DNA from 2 places in the Arthrobacter sp. B0316-1-20 genome. Region 2 is predicted to be linked to the other one. Evidence: riboswitches for the same ligand, from Rfam matches in the RefSeq annotation. Region 2 holds a riboswitch; the other holds the start of a gene.

What was found. Region 2 has a riboswitch for FMN ahead of pnuC (nicotinamide riboside transporter PnuC). Riboswitches for the same ligand answer to the same signal wherever they lie in the genome.
Positions count from the first base shown of each region.
Region 1: linked by a shared signal. The riboswitch ahead of pnuC (nicotinamide riboside transporter PnuC) and the one ahead of pnuC (nicotinamide riboside transporter PnuC) in region 2 are both predicted to bind FMN.

Region 1 is NZ_JBNHHC010000013.1:210,105-221,512, reverse strand. It holds gene AC5RW2_RS21850 (cytochrome) at 1-128, shown strand, start outside; gene def (peptide deformylase) at 187-783, shown strand; gene fmt (methionyl-tRNA formyltransferase) at 801-1,730, shown strand; gene AC5RW2_RS21835 (RsmB/NOP family class I SAM-dependent RNA methyltransferase) at 1,727-3,277, shown strand; gene rpe (ribulose-phosphate 3-epimerase) at 3,337-4,005, shown strand; FMN riboswitch at 4,088-4,234, shown strand; gene pnuC (nicotinamide riboside transporter PnuC) at 4,342-5,052, shown strand; gene ribD (bifunctional diaminohydroxyphosphoribosylaminopyrimidine deaminase/5-amino-6-(5-phosphoribosylamino)uracil reductase RibD) at 5,052-6,140, shown strand; gene AC5RW2_RS21815 (riboflavin synthase) at 6,141-6,767, shown strand; gene ribB (3,4-dihydroxy-2-butanone-4-phosphate synthase) at 6,764-7,438, shown strand; gene ribA (GTP cyclohydrolase II) at 7,428-8,078, shown strand; gene ribH (6,7-dimethyl-8-ribityllumazine synthase) at 8,140-8,625, shown strand; gene AC5RW2_RS21795 (phosphoribosyl-ATP diphosphatase) at 8,773-9,036, shown strand; gene hisG (ATP phosphoribosyltransferase) at 9,135-9,980, shown strand; gene hisF (imidazole glycerol phosphate synthase subunit HisF) at 9,998-10,768, shown strand; gene AC5RW2_RS21780 (TIGR03085 family metal-binding protein) at 10,795-11,408, opposite strand, start outside.
Region 2 is NZ_JBNHHC010000015.1:131,677-143,084, reverse strand. It holds gene ybaK (Cys-tRNA(Pro) deacylase) at 1-249, opposite strand, end outside; gene AC5RW2_RS23635 (SufE family protein) at 252-719, opposite strand; gene AC5RW2_RS23630 (sulfurtransferase) at 786-1,691, opposite strand; gene zapE (cell division protein ZapE) at 1,952-2,989, shown strand; gene AC5RW2_RS23620 (antitoxin) at 3,108-3,356, opposite strand; tRNA gene AC5RW2_RS23615 (tRNA-Val) at 3,474-3,548, opposite strand; tRNA gene AC5RW2_RS23610 (tRNA-Gly) at 3,588-3,664, opposite strand; tRNA gene AC5RW2_RS23605 (tRNA-Val) at 3,700-3,771, opposite strand; tRNA gene AC5RW2_RS23600 (tRNA-Cys) at 3,816-3,886, opposite strand; tRNA gene AC5RW2_RS23595 (tRNA-Gly) at 3,948-4,021, opposite strand; tRNA gene AC5RW2_RS23590 (tRNA-Val) at 4,346-4,420, shown strand; gene AC5RW2_RS23585 (cytochrome) at 4,565-5,434, shown strand; gene def (peptide deformylase) at 5,498-6,094, shown strand; gene fmt (methionyl-tRNA formyltransferase) at 6,112-7,041, shown strand; gene AC5RW2_RS23570 (RsmB/NOP family class I SAM-dependent RNA methyltransferase) at 7,038-8,630, shown strand; gene rpe (ribulose-phosphate 3-epimerase) at 8,698-9,357, shown strand; FMN riboswitch at 9,428-9,572, shown strand; gene pnuC (nicotinamide riboside transporter PnuC) at 9,681-10,409, shown strand; gene ribD (bifunctional diaminohydroxyphosphoribosylaminopyrimidine deaminase/5-amino-6-(5-phosphoribosylamino)uracil reductase RibD) at 10,406-11,408, shown strand, end outside.

The DNA of each region.
Region 1 (11,408 bases), on a different contig from region 2:
GGTACCGCTTCTGCTCGCTGCGTCGGGCGTGGGAAACGCATCTGCAGGTAGCCGAGGCGGGCCGGGCGCTGCTGCCGATCGCGCCGCCCCCTGCGGCGGCCCTGCAGGCGGTCCAGCAGGCCCACTAAACTGGATCGGAACCCAACGGCAGCGTACTGAAGCGGCAACAGTGAGGACAAGAACTACATGGCGATCCTGAGCATCCGGATTATCGGCGACCCCGTGCTGCGGACCAAGGCGGAAACGGTCACCGCGTTCGGGCCGGAGCTGGCCAAGCTGGTGGCGGACATGGACGAAACCATGGAGGACGTCGACGGCGCCGGGCTGGCCGCCCCGCAGGTTGGCGTGAGCCTGCGCGTCTTCACCTTCCGCGTGGACGGCCGGCGCGGCCACGTGGTCAACCCGGTGCTCGAGCTCAGCGACGACTTCCAGGACGACGTCGCCGAAGGATGCCTGTCGATCCCCGCGCTCGGCTACCCGGTGCGCCGGCGCCGCTGGACACGAGTCACCGGCCAGGACCTGCACGGCAACCCGGTCGAGTACGAGGGCGAAGGGATGCTGGCCCGCTGTTTCCAGCATGAGGCCGACCACCTGGACGGAATCCTTTACATCGACCACCTCACCGGCGAGAACCGGAAGAACGCGCTGCGCTCCATCCGCAACGCGGGATACAACGGAGTGGCCGGCGAGACCCAGGCCCAGCGCGCGGCCCACGTCGGCTCCGGCTTCAGCCGCGGGCCCGCCCCGGCGGGCACGGGTTCCTTCGGGCAGCCGCTGGCATGACGGACGGCGGCAGGCGCTTGCGGGTCCTCTTCGCCGGCACTCCCGGCGTGGCCGTGCCCTCCCTCGACCGGCTCGTCGGGGATGGCTTCGAGATCGTTGCCGTGCTCACCCGGGAGGACGCGCCGGTAGGGCGTAAACGCGTCCTGACCGCCTCGCCGGTGGCGGCCCGCGCCGCGGAACTCGGCGTGCCGGTGATCCGGGCCAACCGGATCGGATCGGCCGCGGCCGATGCCATCCGGGCAGCCGCCCCGGATGTGGCGGCCATCGTGGCCTACGGCGGCCTCGTCCCGGAGGCCGCGCTCGGCATACCCGAACACGGCTGGATCAACCTGCACTTCTCACTCCTGCCCGCGTGGCGCGGCGCCGCGCCGGTGCAGCACGCCATCATCAACGGCGACGACGTCGTCGGCGCCTCCACCTTCCAACTGGAGAAGGGGCTGGATACGGGCCCGGTGTACGGCACCCTGACCGAGGCGTTGCGCCCCGCGGACACCAGCGGCGAGGTGCTGGAGCGGCTCTCCCACAGCGGCGCCGTGCTGCTGTCGCAAACCCTGGCGGCCGTTGGCGCGGGCACAGCAGTGGCGGTGGCGCAGTCCGGCGACGTCAGCCTCGCGCCCAAGCTGTCCCTGGAGGACGGTCACATTGATTGGCGGCAGCCGGCGCTGGCCATCCGCCGCCGCATCAACGGCGTCACTCCCGAACCCGGTGCCTGGACCATGCTCGACGGGCAGCGCTTCAAGCTGGGCCCGGTACGCCTGCGGCCGGAGCACCGCGGGCTGCCGCCCGGGGCCGTGAGGCTGTCCGGCGGCTCGTCGGCCTCGGCGCTCGTGGGCACCGGTTCCCATGCCGTGGAGCTGGACAGGGTCCAGCCGGCGGGCAAGAAAATGATGGATGCAGCAGATTGGGCCCGCGGGCTCGGACAGCGTGAGGACGTGCACTTCGAATGAGCGGCCGGAATGAAGGCAGCCGGAACAGCGGACGCCAAGGCGGCGGCGGCCAGGGGGCCGGCCGCCGTGATGCTGCGGGGCGGGAGCGAAACCGCGGCGGCACCAGGCAGTACTCCCGGTCGGCTCCGTCGCAGCGGACGCGGGCGGCCGACCCGGCCCGGCTGGCGGCCTTCGAGGTGCTCCGCGCGGTGGAACGGGACGACGCGTACGCGAACCTGGTGCTGCCTGCGAGCATCCGCAAACACCGGCTGGACAAGCGCGACGCCGGCTTCGCCACCGAGCTGGCCTACGGCGCCCTCCGCGGTTTGGGCACGTACGATGCCATCCTGGCCCGCTGCGTGGACCGGCCGCTGGACCAGCTGGACCCCGCGATCCTCGATGCGCTCCGCCTCGGCGCCCACCAGCTGCTCGCCATGCGGGTGCCGGCCCACGCCGCCCTGGACCAGACCGTCGGCCTGGCCCGCGCCGTGATCGGCGCGGGCCCCGGCTCGCTGATCAACGCCGTCCTCCGCAAGGTCACCGCCCGCGACCTGCACGGCTGGACCGCCGAGCTGACAGCCGGGGAGACCGACCCGGTCAAGGCGGCGGCTCTGGAACACAGCCATCCGGAATGGGTGGTGCGGGCCCTGCGGCAGTCCCTGGCGGGGCACGGACGCCGCGTGGACGAATTGGAAGACCTGCTGGCGGCCGACAACGCAGCGCCGGTCGTAAACCTGGTGGCGCTGCCCGGGCTGGGCTCGCTGGACGAGGCGATCGACGCCGGCGCGGAGCCCGGGGAACTGGTCGCTGGATCCGCCCTGTATGCGGGCGGAGACCTCGGCCGGCTGGCCAGCGTGCGGGCCGGAACCACCCGTGTCCAGGACGCCGGCTCCCAACTCGTAGCGCTGGCCTTGGCCGCCGCCGCGCCGGTGACGCCGGGCGAGCGCTGGCTGGATCTGTGCGCCGGCCCCGGCGGCAAGGCCGCCCTGCTGGGCGCGCTGGCCGCCGAGCGGGGCGCCACGCTGCTGGCCAACGAGGTGGCCGAACACCGTGCCGAACTGGTCCGGAAGGCCTTGGCGCCGGTACCGGCCGGGGTGTGGGAGATCCGCACCGGCGACGGCCGCGACGTGGGCGAGCTGTATGCCGGACGGTTCGACCGGATCATGGTGGACGCTCCCTGCACCGGGTTGGGGGCTCTGCGCCGCCGCCCTGAGTCGCGGTGGCGCCGGAAGCCCTCCGACGTGGCGCAGTTGGGGCCGCTGCAGCGCGAACTGCTCGGCGCGGCCGTGGCCGCCGCAAAGCCGGGCGGCCTGATCGCCTACGTGACGTGCTCCCCACACCCCGCGGAGACGACGGCGGTGGTCGCCGACCTGCTGCGCCGGAACCCCGGGGTGGAACTGCTGGACACCTCCTCCGTCCTCGACGGGGTCAGCCTCCCCGGGCACTTGGAAGCAGGGCAACCCGGCGGCGACGCCGTGGGCCGGGCCGGCGGGACGACGGCGCAGCTGTGGCCGCACCGGCACGGCACCGATGCCATGTTCATGGCGCTGCTCCGCCGAACCAATTAGGTCAACACCGGTTCCCACATCCCTCGACACACACAGACAGACAGGCAGGCAAGCATCCGATGGCACAGTGCTGCATCAACCCCAGCATCCTCTCGGCCGATTTCGTCAACCTCGAAGCCGAACTGCGGCGCATCAGTACCGCCGATGCCGTGCACGTGGACGTGATGGACAACCATTTCGTGCCGAACCTGACAATCGGGCTGCCGGTGGTGCAGCGAATCCGGGAAGTCAGCACCCTGCCCCTGGACGCGCACCTGATGATTGCCGACCCGGACCGCTGGGCGCCGGCATATGCCGAGTCGGGGATCGAATCCGTGACCTTCCATGTGGAAGCGGCGGCCGCCCCGGTCCGGCTGGCCAGGGAGCTGAGGTCCCGCGGGGCCAAGGCGGGCATGGCGCTGAAGCCGGCCACCGCCGTCGAGCCCTATCTGGATTTGCTCCCGGAGATGGACCTCCTGCTGATCATGACGGTCGAGCCGGGCTTCGGCGGGCAGTCTTTCCTGGACGTCACGCTGCCCAAGATCCGCAAGGCCGCCCGCGCCGTGGCGGGTTCGGGGCTGCCCGTGGCGATCCAGGTGGACGGGGGCGTCACCGAGGACACCATCGTGCGGGCCGCCGAGGCCGGCGCTACCGTCTTCGTGGCCGGATCCGCCGTGTACGGCAAGGCCGATCCGGAGCAGGCCATCGCCTCGCTGCGGGCCGCGGCCGGCCGGCAGCCCGATTCCTGAGGCCCCTGTGACCGGTGTTACAGGTTGTGACGGGAATGGAAGGTGTCACGGGGCAGTTGTGAGAGCATAGTTACGCAAACACAAACGTGCTCCGGGGTCGGTGTAAGTCCGAACCGGCGGTTATAGTCCGCGACCCGCTGCCGAGAGTTCCGCCCGGAACTTCACGCAGCGGTTGAACCGGTGGAATTCCGGTACCGACAGTTAAAGTCTGGATGGGAGAAGCACGTACAGGTGGCAGCCATGGGGCCACCGGGTACGGTCGATGACCGCGGCCCGGAGACCCCGGACCTTCCGCTCTGTCGTTCCCCGGAGCCGCCGCGGCTCGAAAGGAACGGCATGGATTTTCTGCGGTGGCTCTTTGAAGCCCAGATTCCCGTAGCCGGCAGCGCTCTACTGCTGCGCGAAGTTCTGGGCAACGTCTTCGGCCTGCTCAGCGCGCTCGGCGGAATGCGCCGGAAGGTGTGGGCCTGGCCCGTCGGCATCATCGGCAACGTGCTGCTGCTGACCGTTTTCCTCGGGTCGCTCTTCGGCTCCGCCAATACCGCCAACCTCCTGGGCCAGGCCGGCCGGCAGGTCATGTTCATCGCCGTAGCCGTCTACGGCTGGAGGCGTTGGCGCTCCGCACGCAGCGGCGAGGGCCACGCCATCACCCCGCAGTGGGCCGGCGGCAAGGCGCGCCTGGGCCTGGTCGCCGCCTTGCTCCTGGGCACCGTCGCCCTGACCCCGGTCTTCGCGGCCCTCGGCTCCTACGAGCCGGTCTGGGCCGATGCCTGGACCTTCGTCGGTTCATTGCTGGCCACCTACGGCATGGCACGCGGCTGGGTCGAGTTCTGGCTGATCTGGGTGGCGGTCGACATTGTGGGCGTGCCGCTGCTGTTTAGCGCCGGCTACTACGCCAGCGCCTTTATGTACCTCTTCTACGGAGGCTTCACGCTGGTTGGATTCTTCGTCTGGTGGCGGGCCAACGCGCAGGCCAAGCCCGGCGTCGAAACCCTGCATCCCGATCCGCGCATCGGGCGCCCGGCCGGCGAGCAGGTGCATGCGTGATGGGCCAGGCGGCAGTCGGCACGGCCAGGGATTTCGCGCCGGCCGAGCAGCGCGCCATGGAGTTTGCGCTGGATGCCGCGCGGCAGGGCGTGCGCGGAGCAAACCCCCTCGTGGGCGCCGCCATCATCGACCCGCGGGGCGAGGTGGTCAGCATCGGTTACCACCGGGGCGCCGGCACACCCCACGCCGAAGTCGATGCGCTGGCGAACGTGTCCCCGGAGCGCGCCGCGGACCTGGCGGACTGCACCATGCTGGTGACCCTGGAGCCGTGCAACCACCGCGGCCGCACCGGCCCCTGTTCCGGCGCCATCCTGGACGCGGGCATCGGCTCGCTGGTCTACGCCACGGCCGACCCCACCGAGGCGGCCGCCGGCGGGGCGCAGCGGCTGGCCGAGGCCGGCGTCGCCGTGCGTACGGGACTGCTGCGGGAGCAGGCGCTGGACCTGAACCATCGCTGGTTCGAGGCCCGGCGGGAAGCGCGGCCGTTCACCACCCTGCACGTCGCGCAGACCGTGGACGGCCTGATTGCCGCGGCAGACGGCACCAGCCAATGGATCACCGGGGAAGAGGCGCGGGCGGACAGCCACGGCATCCGCGCCCGCGCGGACGCCATCATCGCCGGCAACGGAACCATCGCGGCCGACAACCCGAGGCTCACCGCCCGCGACCGGGCCGGACACGAAACTCCGGGCCAGCCGCTGCGCGTGGTGATGGGGCGCCGAAAGGTCGCGGCAGACGCCGCGGTCCGCGGCACCGATGGCCGCTTCCTGCAACTGGCCACCCACGACCCGGCCGAAGTCCTGGCCGAACTGGCACGGCGCGGCATCGGCCACGCGATGATCGAGGGCGGAGCGACCGTCGCCTCGGCTTTCCTTCGCGCCGACCTGGTCGACGAACTCGTGCTCTACCTGGCACCCCTGATGCTCGGCGCCGGCACCCGTGCGGTGGCCGACCTCGGCATCGGGACGCTGTCCGAGGCCGGCCGCTGGCGTTGGGACACGGCCGGCGGCAGCACCCGAATCCTGGGCGCGGACCTGCGCCTGCACCTGGAACCCCTGCCGTCCCACGGCACTCAGAAAGGCAAATGAATGTTTACCGGAATCATCGCGGAACAAGGGCGCGTTGAATCGCTGGACCTGAGTCCGGCCACTGACAGCGCAGTGCTGACCTTCACCGCACCCGAAACGGCTGCCGGGCTCGGGCTCGGCGGGTCGATCGCCGTCAACGGCGTGTGCCTGACCGCAGTCGCGCTGGACGGCAGCCGGGTCAGCGTGGACGTGATGGGGGAGACCCTCACACGCACCACCACCGGTTCGCTCCGTCCGGGGCAGCCGGTCAACCTGGAACGCTGCGTCCCGGCCGGCGGACGGCTGGACGGACATGTGGTTCAGGGGCACGTGGACGGTGTCGGCACGCTGGCCGAACGCGAGGACCTGGGCGACTGGGAGCGGCTGCGCTTCACCGTTCCCGTGGAGCTGGCCCGTTACATCGCGGAGAAGGGCTCCATCGCCGTCGACGGCGTCTCGCTGACGGTCACGAACGTCAGCGATGCCGGTGCCGCGACGCAGTTCTTCGAAGTCGGCCTGATTCCCACCACGCTGGCCGACACCGGCCTGGGCGCGAAACAACCCGGCGACAGCGTCAACCTGGAAGTGGACGTCCTCGCCAAGTACGCCGAACGGCTCCTGGCCTTCACCACCGGAGCCAGGGCATGAGCGCCGCGGTGGAGCCGCGGATCGCGCTCGACACGATCGAAGCCGCTGTGGCGGCGGTCGCCGCCGGCCGCCCCGTCGTCGTCGTTGATGACGAGGACCGGGAAAACGAAGGCGACATCATCTTCGCCGCCGACGCCGCGACCCCCGAACTGATGGGCTGGACCATCCGCTATACCTCGGGCGTCATCTGCGTGCCACTGCCGGCGGCGCGGGCCGACGAACTGGGGCTGCCGCCTATGGTCGAAGTCAACCAGGATGCCAAGGGAACGGCCTACACGGTTTCCTGCGACGCGGCCGACGGCGTGACCACCGGCATCAGTTCCGCCGACCGTGCGCGCACCGCCGTGGTGCTGGCGGCGGCGGACAGCACTGCCGCCGACCTGACCCGGCCCGGGCATGTCTTCCCGCTGCGGGCGGTCGACGGCGGCGTGCTCGCGCGGCGCGGACACACCGAAGCCGCCGTGGACCTGTGCCGGCTGGGCGGGCGTGCGCCGGTGGGCGTCATCGCGGAACTGGTGCACGATGAAGGGGACATGATGCGCCTGCCGGCGCTGCGCGCCTTTGCCGACGAGCACGGCTGCCCGCTGGTTTCGATCGAGGACCTCGCGAACCACCTGGCCGGGAACGCGGACACCGCCGGCCTGCCGAAGGCGGCGAACCATGGACGGTAAGGACATCCGCGAAAAGACTCCGGCCGCCACGGTCGAGTGCGGGCCCGCGGTCCAGCTGCCCACGGCCTTCGGCAGCTTCACCGCCCAGGCGTGGACCGATGCCGCCACCGGCGTGGAGCACCTGAGCATCACCTCGCAGGTCAGTCCGGCGGCCGAACCTCTGGTCCGGCTGCACTCCGAATGCCTGACCGGCGACGTGTTCGCCTCCTACCGCTGCGACTGCGGCGAGCAATTGGAGCAGGCGCTGGCCATGATCGGAGAGCACGGCGGGACGGTCCTGTACCTGCGCGGGCAGGAGGGGCGCGGCATCGGGCTGGCCAACAAGATGCGGGCCTACGCGCTGCAGGAAGCCGGCGCCGATACGGTGGAGGCCAACGAGCAGCTGGGCCTGCCCGTGGACGCGCGGGACTACTCCGCCGCCGCCGCCATCCTGCGGGCGATGGGCATCGGCGCCATCCGGCTGCTGAGCAACAATCCTGCCAAGAGCAGCATGCTGGCGGCGCTGGGCATCGATGTGGTCGAGATGGTGGCCGCGGAGGTTCCCTTCCGGGAGCAGAACCGCCGCTACCTGGAGACCAAGCGGGACCGGATGGACCACCGGCTGGCCGTCCTGCAGACAACGCCCGTGCAGCAGAGCTGACGCCTGCGCCCGGCACGGCAACCACAGTTAACCACCGACGAGAGTTTCACGAAGGAAGAACATGAGCGGACACGGAGCACCCACCATCGACATCACCGGCCTGCAGGCGGAGACCGGCGCGCTAAAGCTCGCCATAGTCGCCGCCAGTTGGCACACCGAGATCATGGACGGGCTGGTCGACGGCGCGCTGCGGGCGGCAACCGAGGCGGGCATCGGGGAACCGGCCCTGGTCCGGGTGCCCGGGGCTTTCGAGCTGCCCGTCGCCGCCGCCCGGCTGGCGCCCCACTATGACGCCGTGGTGGCGCTCGGCGTCGTGATTCGCGGCGGGACGCCGCACTTCGAGTACGTCTGCCAGGCCGCCACCGAGGGCCTGACCAGCGTCAGCGTGCAGACCGGCACCCCGGTGGGATTCGGGGTGCTTACCTGCGACACCGAGCAGCAAGGCCTGGACCGCGCCGGCCTGGCGGGCTCCAGCGAGGACAAGGGCCACGAAGCGGTGACCGCCGCACTGGCGACCGCGGCCACGCTCCGAGGCCTCGGCGTCTAAGGCGGGCCGCGGCGCGGCGCGGCGTCCGAAGCGGACCGTCGCGCGGCGCCGCATCTGAAACGGATCGCCGCGCGGCGCCGGAGGCATTCGTCACAATGGGAACGGCGGTTTGCCGCCCCCACGCGCTCCTGACGTAGTCTAAAGGGCGTGAAATCCTTCGAATCCCTGTTTGCGGAACTGAGCGAAAAGGCGCAGCAGCGCCCGGAGGGCTCCCGTACGGTAGCCGAGCTGGATTCCGGCATCCACGGAATCGGGAAGAAGGTCGTCGAAGAGGCCGCCGAAGTCTGGATGGCAGCCGAACACGAATCCGACGAAGCCGCCGCCGAGGAAATCTCCCAGCTCCTCTACCACCTGCAGGTCCTGATGATCGCCAAGGGCCTGCGGCTGGAAGACGTCTACAAGCATCTGTAGCGGGACGCCGCCCCTGCGCGGCGCCCCGCCCAGACCCAGGCCTATTCCACACTTGCGAGGCCCTGCTGCGGCCGAGACGATCCCAGAAAGACCCCCACATGCTGCGTGTAGCTGTTCCCAACAAAGGTTCCCTGTCCGAAGCCGCCTCCGCCATGCTGGGCGAGGCCGGCTACCTCCAGCGCCGCGACAGCCGCGAACTGGTCATGACCGATGCCGACAACGACATTGAGTTTTTCTTCCTCCGCCCGCGCGACATCGCCGTCTACGTAGGCTCCGGCACCCTTGACGTCGGGATCACCGGACGTGACCTGTTTTTGGACGCACAGGTGGACGCTGTCGAGCTGATGAACCTCGGCTTCGCGGCGTCCACGTTCCGGTTCGCCGGTCCGCTCGGCGAGTTCACCAGTGCCGCGCAACTGAACGGCAAGCGCCTGGCCACCAGCTATGACGGGCTGCTGCGCAGCTACCTGGCCGAGCACGGGATCGACGCCTCCGTCGTCCGGCTGGACGGCGCGGTGGAGTCCTCCGTGCGCCTCGGCGTTGCCGACGCGATTGCAGACGTCGTGGAGACCGGCAACACGCTCCGGGCCGCCGGGATGGAAATCTTCGGGGACCCCATCCTGAAGTCCGAGGCCGTGCTGATCGGCCGCGCGGGGGAGACCCCGGCCAACGGGCTGGACGTGCTGATGCGCCGGCTGCGCGGCGTGATTGTTGCCCGCGAGTACGTCATGATGGACTACGACATCCGCAAGGACCTCGTGGACGCCGCCGCGGCGCTGACCCCGGGGCTGGAGTCACCGACCATCTCGCCGCTGCGCGATACCGGCTGGGTGGCCGTGCGCTCGATGGTCCGTCGCACCCAGACCAACCGCATCATGGACGAGCTCTACGATCTCGGTGCCCGGGCCATCCTGGTCAGCACCATCCACGCCTGCCGCATCTGACTGCCCCGGAGTAAGCCATGACTGTTGCCATCCGTGTGATCCCCTGCCTGGACGTCGACGCCGGACGCGTGGTCAAGGGAATTAATTTCGAAGGCCTGCGCGACGCCGGTGACCCGGTGGAACTGGCGCACCGGTACGACCGTGCCGGAGCCGACGAGTTGACCTTTCTGGACGTCACCGCCTCCTCCGGCAACCGCGAGACGACGTTCGACGTCGTGGCCCGCACCGCGGAGGAAGTCTTCATCCCGCTGACCGTGGGCGGCGGCGTGCGCGAGGTCGCCGACGTCGACAAACTGCTGCGCTTCGGGGCCGACAAGGCCGCCATCAACACCGCAGCGGTCGCCCGGCCCGATGTGATCGACGAAATTACCCGCCATTTCGGTTCCCAGGTGCTGGTGCTCTCGCTGGATGCCCGCCGGACCGATGACCCCTCGGTGGCCTCCGGATTCGAAGTCACCACGCACGGCGGCCGCAAGGGCACGGGGATCGACGCGGTGCAGTGGGCCCGCGAGGCAGCCGACCGGGGAGTGGGGGAGTTGTTGCTCAACTCCATCGATGCCGACGGAACGAAGGACGGGTTCGACCTGGAGATGATCCGGGCGGTACGGGCGGCGGTGAAGGTCCCGCTGATTGCTTCTGGCGGCGCCGGCAAGCCCGCGCATTTCCCGCCGGCCGTCGCCGCGGGGGCGGACGCGGTGCTGGCAGCCTCGGTCTTCCATTTCGGGCCCGACGACGCCATCGCGCAGGTCAAGCAGGCGATCCGGGACGCGGGCTACCCGGTCCGGTGAGTCCCGGAGCCGGGGAAGCGGAAGGGTCAGAGGCCGATTTCGGCGCTGTCCAGCAGGGCCACGGCATCGGCCTGGCCCTCGAAGGTGACCAGCGCATGCCTGGTCCGGCCGGACGCATGCATCAGCAGTTCGCCCGGTTCTCCGCCGATGGCCACCGAGACGGGTGCCCGCTTGGCCACGTGCCGCGGGCCGTCCGGACGCACGAGCACGATGCCCAGGTCCACTCCCCGGTACAGCAAGGCCGCCCGCTTAACCAGTTCGTCCCACAGTGCCGCCGAATAGTCCTCGTCCAGCGCCCGCGGCGCCCAGCGGTCGGTGGCCCGGCGGATGTCTTCGGTGTGGACGAAGAATTCCACCAGGTTGGCCACCGTGTCCACGGCCGGCACCCTGAACGGGGACCAGGCCGGCGGGCCGGCGCGGAAGGCTTCCACCAGCTTGGCGTAGCCGGCCGGTTCCCGCGCTGTGTCCGCCACCTTGCGGGTGGCCTCGTCCGAAACCCTGGCCAGCGGCTTGAAGGCCAGGCCGAGGGCGGCACCCACTCGATGTTCACGGATGTACAGATGGGCGGCCAGTTCTGCGGTCTTCCACCCCTCGCACAGGGTGGGTGAATCCGGCCCGGCAGCCAGCAAGGTCTCGGCCA
Region 2 (11,408 bases):
GGCGGCAGCGAATTTCTTCAGGTCCAGGCTGGCACTGACCGGCACGATGGCGACCGCCAGCGATCCGTCCAGCGTGGCCATCAGTGTCTTAAACACCCGGGCCGGATCCATGCCCAGCGCCTCGGCAGCTTCCAAACCGAAACTGGACGCCGACGGGTCGTGGGCATAACTATGCAGCAGATGCGGAACCCCCACCCGCTGCAACAGCGTGGTGGCGGGGGTTCCGGCGGATGGTTTGTGCTTGGCCATGCTTAGGCCGAGGCGGCGCGCAACTGCCGGGCCTCGGAGATCAGGCGCTTGATCCGGAACAGCATGGCGGACATGCCACGGATCCGCAGCGGCGTGATCGCGCGGGTCAGGCCAAGGTGCTCGGCGATGTCGTCCGGTACAGCCAGGATCTGCTGCGCCGGAAGCCCATTCAGCCCCTCGTGCAGCACGGAGGCGAAGCCGCGGGTGGTCGGAGCTTCCGGCGGGGCAGAGAAATAGATCTGCACGTCCTGGTCCGGGTCGTCGCCCAGTTCCAGCGTGAGGAAGAGCGGTGACTGGCACTCCACCACCTGCTCCAGCAGTTCCGGATGCCCGGCGAAGCGTTCCGGAAGCTCCGGCAGTTCGCGGGAGAATTCCAGCAGCAGCTGCAGCCGTTCGGCCTCGGTGATCGCCTGGAAATCGTCAATAATCTCGGCCAGCGGTGCGGGGATGGTCTGGGGCGACACAGTCATACTTTGCGCTCTCTAGGGGAGGATCGGGTCTGTCAGCGTTAACGTTCAGCGCCGGACGGCTATTCCTTAGCGGACGGCGGCGGGAAGCTGGCCGGGCTGGTCGCCCTTGGCGATCGGCACCCGCACCGCGTTGCCCCATTCGGTCCAGGAGCCGTCGTAGTTCCGGACCGTGTCGAAGCCGAGCAGGTGCTTGAGCACGAACCAGGTGTGGCTGGAGCGTTCGCCGATCCGGCAGTACGCCACCACATCGTCGCCCGGCTTCAGGCCGGCATCGCCCAGGTAGATGGCTTCGAGCTCGTCGCGCGAACGGAAGGTGCCGTCCTCGGCCGCGGCGCGCCCCCACGGGACGGACGCCGCGGTCGGGATATGCCCGCCGCGCAGCGCGCCCTCCTCCGGGTAGGCCGGCATGGTGGTGCGCAGGCCGGAGTATTCCTCGGGGGAGCGGACGTCCACCAGCGGCTTGCCGAAGTGGTCCAGCACATCGTTCAAAAAGGCCCGAATCGGTGCGTCGTTACGTTCGACGACAGGGTATTCCACCGGTGCGGGCTGCGGCACCTCGGTGGTGAGTTCGCGGCCTTCAGCTATCCACTTGTCGCGGCCGCCATCCAGCAAGCGCACGTCCTCGTGGCCGAACAGGGTAAAGACCCAGAGGGCATAGGCTGCCCACCAGTTGCTCTTGTCTCCGTACAGCACCACGGTGGTATCGCGGCTGATGCCCTTGGAGCCGAGGAGCGCGGCGAAACCTTCCCCATCAACATAGTCGCGGGTGTCGGGATCATTCAGGTCGGTGTGCCAGTCGATTTTGACCGCTGATGGGATGTGCCCGGTTTCATACAGCAGGATGTCTTCGTCGGACTCCACGACCACCAGCCCGTCGGTGCCCAGGTGGTCCGCCAACCACTGCGTGGAGACCAAACGGTCGGGGTTGGCATAGGCGGCGAACTTCTCGTTCTGCTCAGCGGCAATGGGCATGGCAGGACCTTTCCGTAGCGTGCAGGGGCCGTGCAAAACGGCGCGGGACTTCTGTTTAGCCTAACCACCACGGCGGGCAAAAGCTTCCGGGCGTTCACTCCGCGCCACATTCGCCGGCAGGACAATGCGGAATCCGCCGCCGGCGTGGCGAATCCGGCGTCAACTGCCGCCAATTGGCGCAGGTAGCGTATCGTTTTGCTGGCGGCATTCCGTCCGCCATGTCTCCAAACTCATGTCAGGAAAGCAGCGGTAAGCGTCACGTGCCCAAGATTGAACAGCTTTCACGCCGGACCCCCAAAGTGTCCGTGGACGAACTGCTGGCGGGCCTGCACCCGTCGCCTCGCTTCGGCGAAGTGTCCTTTGCCAGCTACCGTCCGGACCCGGCGCAGCCGTCCCAATCCGCGGCGGTCAAGGCGCTGCAGCACTTTGCCGCTGCCGTCGACCGGCCCAAGCCGAAGGGCTTGAAGAAGCTGTTTGGCGGCGCCAAACCGGAAACCCGCTCCGGCATCTATCTGGACGGCGGCTTCGGCGTCGGTAAGACGCACCTGCTCGCCTCGCTCTGGCACGCGGTGGACGGACCGAAGGCCTTCGGCACCTTCGTGGAGTACACCAACCTGGTGGGCGCCTTGTCCTTCCGCAAGACCGTGGAAGCGCTCAGCAGCTACCGGCTGGTTTGCATCGACGAATTCGAACTGGATGATCCCGGCGACACAGTGCTGATGTCGCGGTTGATGCGCGAGCTGGCCGACGCCGGGGTCAAGCTGGCCGCCACGTCCAATACCTTGCCCGGTTCGCTGGGGGAGGGGCGCTTTGCTGCCGTCGATTTCCAACGCGAAATCCAGGTGTTGTCCGACCAGTTCGACGTCATCCGCGTGGACGGCGAAGACTACCGGCACCGCGGGCTGCCGGCCGCACCGGCACCGCTCAGCGACCACGAGCTCAAGCGCCGGCTGCGTGAATTCGACGGCAAGGTGGTGGCCGCCGACGAATTCTCCGACCTCGTCAACCATTTGGAGGGGGTGCATCCCAGCCGCTACCGCCAGTTCCTCGACGGCGTGGATGCGGTTGCCTGGCACAACGTGCGCACCATCTCCGAACAGGCCCTGGCCTTGCGCTTCGTGGTGCTCGCCGACCGCCTGTACGACAAGGACGTGCCGATCATCGCCAGCGGCGTGCCGTTCGATCAGCTGTTCACACCGGAAATGATGTCCGGCGGCTACATGAAGAAGTACTTCCGGGCAGTGTCCCGCCTGACCGCGCTGGCCCGGGAAGGCCAGGCCGGCGAAGCCGCCGCATAGGCTCTCCCTCGACTCAGGCGCAGCTTCGCGGTGCGCCGCAACGAGGAGGACTCCTTAACGAAGAAGGGTGCCGGTGCCGCCTCCCGGCGGTCCGGCACCCTCCATGGCGTGCTAAGGGCTAGTTGGACGAAGCGTTCCCGTCGGACGGCGCCTGGCCACCCGCACCGCCGAACGAGTCGACGAAATCGGAGGCCTTGGCCTGCAGGCCGTCTACCTGCTTGGAATACTTACCGCCGGTCTTGGTGTCGATGTAACCACCGACGTTGCCGACGGCACCCTTGATCGTGTCAGAGTTTTCTCCCACGAGACCGGCTGCCTTGTCCTTGAGCGCTCCTGCCCTGCCCTTGAGCTCGTCAAATAAAGTCACCAGCACCTCCTTCCTGACGGGGGGCCCTTCGCCCCTGCTATTTCCATCGTAGGCACTTCGCAGCGGGTGCTCAATAGTTTAAACAACTAAGGCTCCCACTAGGGGGAGCCGTCTATATGGTGGGCGATACTGGGATCGAACCAGTGACCTCTTCCGTGTCAGGGAAGCGCGCTACCGCTGCGCCAATCGCCCCGGTCTGCCCGAGGCGGGCGCTGGAGGAATGAAAAAAACTGGAGCGGACGACGGGATTCGAACCCGCGACATCCACCTTGGCAAGGTGGTGCTCTAGCCAGCTGAGCTACGTCCGCGCGAAACTGTTCCGGATCACTCCGGCCTGTTTCAGTGGGCGATACTGGGATCGAACCAGTGACCTCTTCCGTGTCAGGGAAGCGCGCTACCGCTGCGCCAATCGCCCGTGATCTCTCACGAGATGTTGCCTGCTTGCCATGCCACCGAACGAGGTGGGGACGGGATTCGAACCCGCGTATACGGCTTTGCAGGCCGCTGCCTCGCCTCTCGGCCACCCCACCGCGCCTATGAGCTGACGCTCTAGGACCGGCCAGCGAAGCTGGCGCTAAACAGTGACTTGCGAGCGGACGACGGGATTCGAACCCGCGACATCCACCTTGGCAAGGTGGTGCTCTAGCCAGCTGAGCTACGTCCGCAGAAGTTATCCATCACTTTGGCCGCGAACCGTTGGTTGCTCTGCTCGCGGCGTTGTTGTGATTTCCAACGAGTAAAAACTCTATAGGACGTTTCCCGCTTCGTCCAATCGGCGACACCGGCGAATAAAGCGCCCGTAAATCCAGGGGTCACATGCCCGACGGCGGTGCCCGCGGAGGGAGCCAGCGCGCCTCGGTTGTGACCTCGCTGCCGGCTGGCTCAGCCGAATGCAGGCGGCAGTTCCCGGCGATTTTTGATTCTCCGGACCTGTGGGCTAGCATTTCTACACGTTGCAGGAAGCGTTCGGCGCATCCGCAGCACGTTAGGGGCGATTGGCGCAGTGGTAGCGCGCTTCGTTCACACCGAAGAGGTCACTGGTTCGAACCCAGTATCGCCCACCACTTCACAACATCCCGGCCAGGCAACAGCCCGGCCGGGATGTCTGTTTTGGGTACCGGGACGCTGCAGGCTGCCCTAGGCCGCAGGTGACCCGCAAGCGCGGACTGCGGACCGGAACCGTCAGTGGAACCTGAGAAGATCTCTATATGACTGCACCACTCCTTGCGCATGCCACCGCCAACGGCCGGATGTACGCGCGCTCCACCTCCGAGCCGCCGTCGGTCCCTTCCATCACCACGGTGATTGCACAGGAGCCGACCACGCTGGACGGCTGGTTCGCGCACATGGCGGCCACCTCCTTGGCGTCGGACGCCCGGTTGGCCGAGGCCGCCGGTAATCCGGGCCGGCTGCGGACGCTGGCCAAAGAAGCCACGCTGGCGGCGGACCGCTACCGGGACGCGGCTGCACTGCGCGGCGACCGGGTCCACGGGTACTGCGAACAGGTGGCACTGCGGGCACTGGACAAAGACCATGACGTCGCCGGGGCGCGGGAGGCGCTGAAGGCAAACGGCGAAGAAGCTTTCGCCGACAGGTTCGACGAATGGTGGCAGCTTTACGCGGTGGAGCCGATAGCTCCGGAGATCACCGTCTGGAACCAGGAAGTGGGGTACGCCGGCACCTTGGACCTGGTGGCCCGGATCGGCGGTCGAACCTGCCTGATTGACTTCAAGACCAAGGGGACGGACCGCAACGGCCAGGTCAAAGCGCTCAATGACAAGGTGGTCATGCAGCTGGTCGCGGGCATGAAGGCGCAGGAGTCCTTGGTGGACGGCGTGACGGGAATCTGGGAGCCGTGGGCGCACGGCGACGACCCGTTGTTGTTGGGTGTCGCCATCGGCGAGACGGAAGTCCGCCCCATGCGCGCCAACCCCGAGGTGCTCCGCTGGCACTGGTACCGGTTCTGCTCGCTGCGGCGTGCCTGGGAGACGCACCTCCAGGTGTCTGAAGCCGGCCGCGCGCTGCTGCCGATAGCGCCTCCGTCCCCGGCCCTGCAGACGGCCCAGCAGGCCCACTAAACTGGACCGGAACCCAACAACTTTCAGCTCCGCCAACGCGGCAGCAGTGAGGACGAGAACTACATGGCGATCCTGAGCATCCGGATTATCGGCGACCCCGTCCTGCGGACCAAGGCGGAACCGGTGACCGAGTTCGGGCCGGAACTGGCCAAGCTGGTAGCGGACATGGACGAAACCATGGAGGACGTCGACGGAGCAGGGCTGGCCGCCCCGCAGATTGGCGTCAGCCTGCGCGTCTTTACTTTCCGGGTGGCCGGGCAGCGGGGCCACGTGATCAACCCAGTGCTTGAGCTCAGCGACGACTTTCAACAGGACGTGAGCGAAGGCTGCCTGTCCATCCCCGGACTGGGCTACCCGGTGCGCCGGCGCCGCTGGACGCGGGTGACGGGCCAGGATCTGCACGGCAACCCGGTGGAATACGAAGGCGAAGGCATGCTGGCCCGCTGCTTCCAACATGAGACCGACCACCTGGACGGCATCCTCTACATCGACCACCTCACCGGCGAGGACCGTAAGCACGCGCTGCGGTCCATCCGCAATGCGGGCTATAACGAAGTGGCCGGTGAAACCCAGGCCCAGCGGGCCGCGCACGTCCGTTCCGGCTTCAGCCGCGAAGCGGCACCGGCACGTACCGGTTCCTTCGGGCAGCCGCTGGCATGACGGAAAGCGGCAACGGCTTGCGCGTTCTTTTCGCCGGCACGCCAGGCGTGGCGGTACCGTCCCTCGACCGGCTAGTGCAGGACGGCTTCGAGATCGTGGCTGTGCTCACCCGGGAGGATGCGCCGGTGGGCCGGAAACGCATCCTGACTCCCTCGCCCGTGGCTGCCCGCGCCGTTGAACTGGGCGTGCCGGTGATCCGGGCCAACCGGATCGACCAGGGCGTCATGGATGCCATCCGTTCAGCCGCCCCGGATGTGGCGGCCATCGTGGCCTATGGCGGTCTCGTCCCGGAAACAGCCCTTGGCATTCCGGAACATGGCTGGATCAACCTACACTTCTCCCTGTTGCCTGCGTGGCGCGGTGCCGCGCCGGTGCAACACGCCGTTATCCACGGCGACGATGTCACCGGTGCCTCCACCTTCTTGCTGGAAAAGGGGCTGGATACCGGCCCGGTCTACGGCACCTTGACCGAGGCGCTGCGCCCGGAGGACACCAGCGGCGACCTGCTGGAGAGACTGTCCCGCAGCGGCGCCGTGCTGCTGTCCCAAACACTCGCGGCCGTCGGCGCAGGCAAAGCCGCGGCGGTGGCGCAGACCGGCGAGGTCAGCCTGGCGCCCAAGCTGGCGCTGGAGGACGGACACATTGATTGGCGGCAGCCGGCGCTGGCCATCCGCCGCCGCATCAATGGGGTGACTCCGGAGCCCGGCGCCTGGACCATGCTCGATGGGCAGCGGTTCAAGCTGGGACCGGTACGACCGCGCCCGGAGACCCGGGATTTGCTGCCCGGGGCGGTCAGGCTGTCCGGCGGCTCGTCGGCGTCCGCCCTGGTGGGCACCGGCTCCCACGCGGTTGAGCTGGACAAGGTTCAGCCGGCAGGCAAAAAGATGATGGATGCTGCAGACTGGGCCCGCGGGCTTGGGCAGCGTGAGGATGTGCACTTCGAATGAACGGCCGGAACGAAGGCGGCCGGAACAACGGCCGTGGCAACAACGAAGGACGCGGCCGCGATAACCCCCGTGGGAACAACCGCGGCAGCGGTCCAAGCGGCGGACGACGTGATGCTGCCGGGCGGGAGCGAAACCGCGGCGGCACCCGGCACTACTCGCAGGCGGCCCCGTCGCAGCGGTCCAGGACGGCAGATCCGGCGCGGCTGGCCGCATTCGAGGTGCTGCGCGCGGTGGAACGGGACGACGCGTATGCCAACTTGGTGCTGCCGGCCAGCATCCGCAAACACCGGCTGGACAAACGCGACGCCGGTTTCGCCACGGAACTGGCTTACGGCGCCTTGCGCGGCCTGGGCACCTACGATGCCATTCTCGCCCGCTGCGTCGACCGGCCACTGGACCAGCTGGACCCGGCGATCCTTGACGCGCTGCGCCTGGGCGCCCACCAACTGCTGGCCATGCGGGTGCCGGCGCATGCCGCCTTGGACCAGACCGTCAGCCTGGCCCGCGCGGTGATCGGCGCCGGGCCCGGTTCGCTGATCAATGCCGTGCTGCGCAAGGTGACCGCGCACGACCTCAGCGGCTGGACCGCCGAGCTGACGGCGGGGGAGACCGACCCGGTCAAGGCCGCCGCCTTGGAACACAGCCACCCGGAGTGGATCGTGCGGGCGTTGCGGCAGTCGCTGGCTGGCCATGGCCGCAGTGTGGACGAACTGGAAGACTTGCTGGTTGCCGACAACGCCGCACCGGTGGTGAACCTGGTGGCGCTGCCCGGCCTGGGCACGTTGGACGAGGCGGTCGAGGCAGGGGCCGAGCCCGGCGAACTTGTCGAAGGCTCCGCCCTCTACGCCGGCGGCGACGTCGGCCGGCTGGCCAGCGTCCGATCCGGAACCACCCGCGTCCAAGATGCCGGGTCCCAACTGGTGGCCCGTGCCCTGGCCGCAGCGGCCCCGGCAACGCCGGACGAGCGCTGGCTCGACCTCTGCGCCGGCCCAGGCGGAAAGGCGGCTCTGTTGGCTGCCTTGGCCGCCGAACAGGGCGCCACGTTGTTGGCTAACGAAGTGGCCGTGCACCGTGCCGAGTTGGTCCGCAAGGCGCTGGCTCCGGTTCCGCCTGACGTCTGGGAGATCCGTACCGGAGACGGCCGCGAGGTCGGCGACCTGTATGCCGGCCAGTTCGACCGGATCATGGTGGATGCGCCCTGCACCGGATTGGGAGCCCTCCGGCGCCGCCCGGAATCCCGCTGGCGCCGGAAACCCTCCGACGTTGCCCAACTGGGTCCCCTGCAGCGCGACCTGCTCGAAGCAGCCGTCGCGGCCGCCAAGCCGGGCGGCCTGATCGCCTATGTGACCTGCTCCCCGCACCCGGCGGAGACGACGGCGGTGGTCGCCGACCTGCTGCGCCGGCACCCCGCGCTGGAACTGCTGGACACATCCGCCGTCCTCGACGGTGTCAGCCTCCCTGGCCACCTGGAAGCAGGACAGCCGGGCGGGGACACGGTCGGCCGGGCCGGCGGGACCACCACGCAGCTCTGGCCGCACCGCCACGGCACCGATGCCATGTTCATGGCGCTGCTGCGCCGCAGCAACTGACCCGTACCCGCGCAACCCGCGCAGAGCCCCACATCCGACAACACCTAGACAGGCAGGCAAGCAACCGATGGCCCACTGCTGCATCAACCCCAGCATCCTCTCGGCTGATTTCGTCAACCTCGAAGCCGAACTGCAGCGGATCAGCACCGCCGACGCGGTGCATGTGGATGTGATGGACAACCACTTTGTGCCGAACCTGACCATCGGGCTGCCGGTGGTGCAGCGGATTCAGGAGGTCAGCAGCCTGCCGTTGGACGCGCACCTGATGATTGCCGATCCCGACCGGTGGGCGCCGGCCTATGCCGAAGCCGGCATCGAATCGGTGACCTTCCATGTGGAAGCGGCGAAGGCGCCGGTGCGGCTGGCCAGGGAGCTGAGGTTCCACGGAGCCAAGGCGGGCATGGCGCTCAAGCCGGCCACCGCCGTCGAACCGTATCTCGATCTGCTCCCCGAGATGGACCTGCTGCTGATCATGACCGTTGAACCGGGCTTCGGCGGCCAGGCATTTTTGGAGGTGACGCTGCCCAAGATCCGCAAGGCGGCGAACGCGGTGGCCGGCTCCGGGCTGCCGGTGGCGATCCAAGTGGACGGCGGCGTCACCCAGGAGACGATTGTGCGGGCCGCGGAGGCCGGTGCCACGGTTTTCGTCGCCGGCTCCGCCGTTTATGGCCAGCCGGACCCTGAGCAAGCCATCGCCTCGCTGCGGGCCGCGGCCAAGGTTCTGTGACGGCTGTTACACGATGTGACGGGAATGCCGGACCCCTGCAGCAGTTGTGAGAGCATAGTTACGCAAACACAACGTGCTCCGGGGTCGGTGTAAGTCCGAACCGGCGGTTATAGTCCGCGACCCGTTGCCCAAGGTTCCACCCGGAACCCGAGGCCACGGTTGAACCGGTGAAATTCCGGTACCGACAGTTAAAGTCTGGATGGGAGAAGCACGTACAGGTGGCAGCAATGGGCCACCGGGTACGGCCACTGGCCGTTATCCCGGATGCCCGGACCTACCGCACTGTCGTTCCCCCGGAGCCGCCGCGGCTCGAAAGGAACGGCATGGAATTTCTGCGGTGGCTCTTTGAAGCTCAGATTCCCGTTGCCGGCAGCTCACTGCTGCTGCGCGAAGTTCTGGGAAATGTTTTTGGACTCCTCAGCGCCTTCGGCGGCATGCGCCGAAAAGTGTGGGCCTGGCCGGTGGGCATTATCGGCAACCTCCTGCTGCTGACGGTCTTCCTTGGCTCGCTGTTCGGCTCGGCCAACACCGCCAACCTGCTGGGACAGGCCGGCCGGCAGATCATGTTCATTGCGGTGGCCGTTTACGGTTGGAACCGCTGGCGCTCCGCACGCAACGGCACCGGCCGCGCCATTACCCCGCAGTGGGCCGGCGGCAGGGCGCGAGTGGGCCTGGTGGCTGCCCTGCTCTTGGGTACCGTCGCCCTCACCCCGGTCTTTGCCGCCCTGGGCTCCTACGAGCCGGTGTGGGCCGACGCCTGGACCTTCGTCGGGTCGCTGCTGGCCACCTACGGCATGGCCCGCGGCTGGGTTGAGTTCTGGCTGATCTGGGTCGCGGTGGACATTGTGGGCGTGCCGCTGCTGTTCAGTGCCGGCTACTACGCCAGCGCCTTCATGTATCTCTTCTACGGCGGCTTCACCCTGGTCGGGTTCTTCGTCTGGTGGCGGGCCAACGCCCAGGCCAAGCCCGAAGTCGAGACGCTGCACCCGGATCCGCGGATCGGGCAGCCGGCGGGGGCCGGCGGCGACGACGAGCCGGTGCATGCGCGATGAGTCAACCAGCCCCCGGCACCAGCCAGAAATTTTCGACGGCGGAGCAGCGCGGCATGGAGCTGGCGCTGCAGGCCGCCGGACTGGGTGTGCGCGGAGCGAATCCCCTGGTGGGAGCGGCGATCATCGATCCGCGCGGCGACGTGGTCAGCACCGGCTACCACCGGGGTGCCGGCACGCCGCACGCTGAAGTGGATGCGCTGGCCAACGTGCCATCGGGACGTGAAGCGGAGCTGGCTGACTGCACCATGCTGGTGACCCTGGAGCCGTGCAATCACCGCGGCCGGACAGGCCCCTGCTCCGGCGCCATTGTGGAAGCAGGCATCGGTTCGCTCGTCTACGCTGCGGCCGACCCCACCCATGAGGCGGCCGGCGGAGCCCAGCGGCTGGCGGCCGCCGGCGTCGCCGTACGCACCGGACTCATGCCGCAGCCGGCCCAGGAGCTGAACCACCGCTGGTTCCGGGCCCGGCGGGAAAACCGGCCGTTCACCACGCTGCACATCGCCCAAACAGTGGACGGACTGATCGCTGCGGCGGACGGCACCAGCCAGTGGATCACCGGGGAGGAAGCCCGGGCCGACAGCCACGGCATCCGCTCCCGTGCGGATGCGATCATCGCCGGCAACGGAACCATCGCCGCCGACAACCCCCGGCTCACCGCCCGGGACCCGGCCGGAGCCGAGACGCCGGGCCAGCCGCTGCGAGTGGTGATGGGGCGCCGGAAAGTGCCTGCAGACGCGGCCGTCCGCGGCACCGATGGACGGTTCCTGCAACTGGCTACCCATGATCCCGCTGAAGTGTTGGCCGAACTGGCCGGGCGTGGCGTCGGCCACGCCATGATCGAAGGCGGAGCCACCATCGCCTCGGCCTTCTTGCGCGCTGACCTGGTCGATGAGCTGGTCCTCTACCTGGCGCCGCTGATGCTCGGGGCCGGCACCCGCGCGGTGGCCGACCTTGGCATCGGCACACTGGCCGACGCGGGCCGGTGGCGCTGGGACAGCG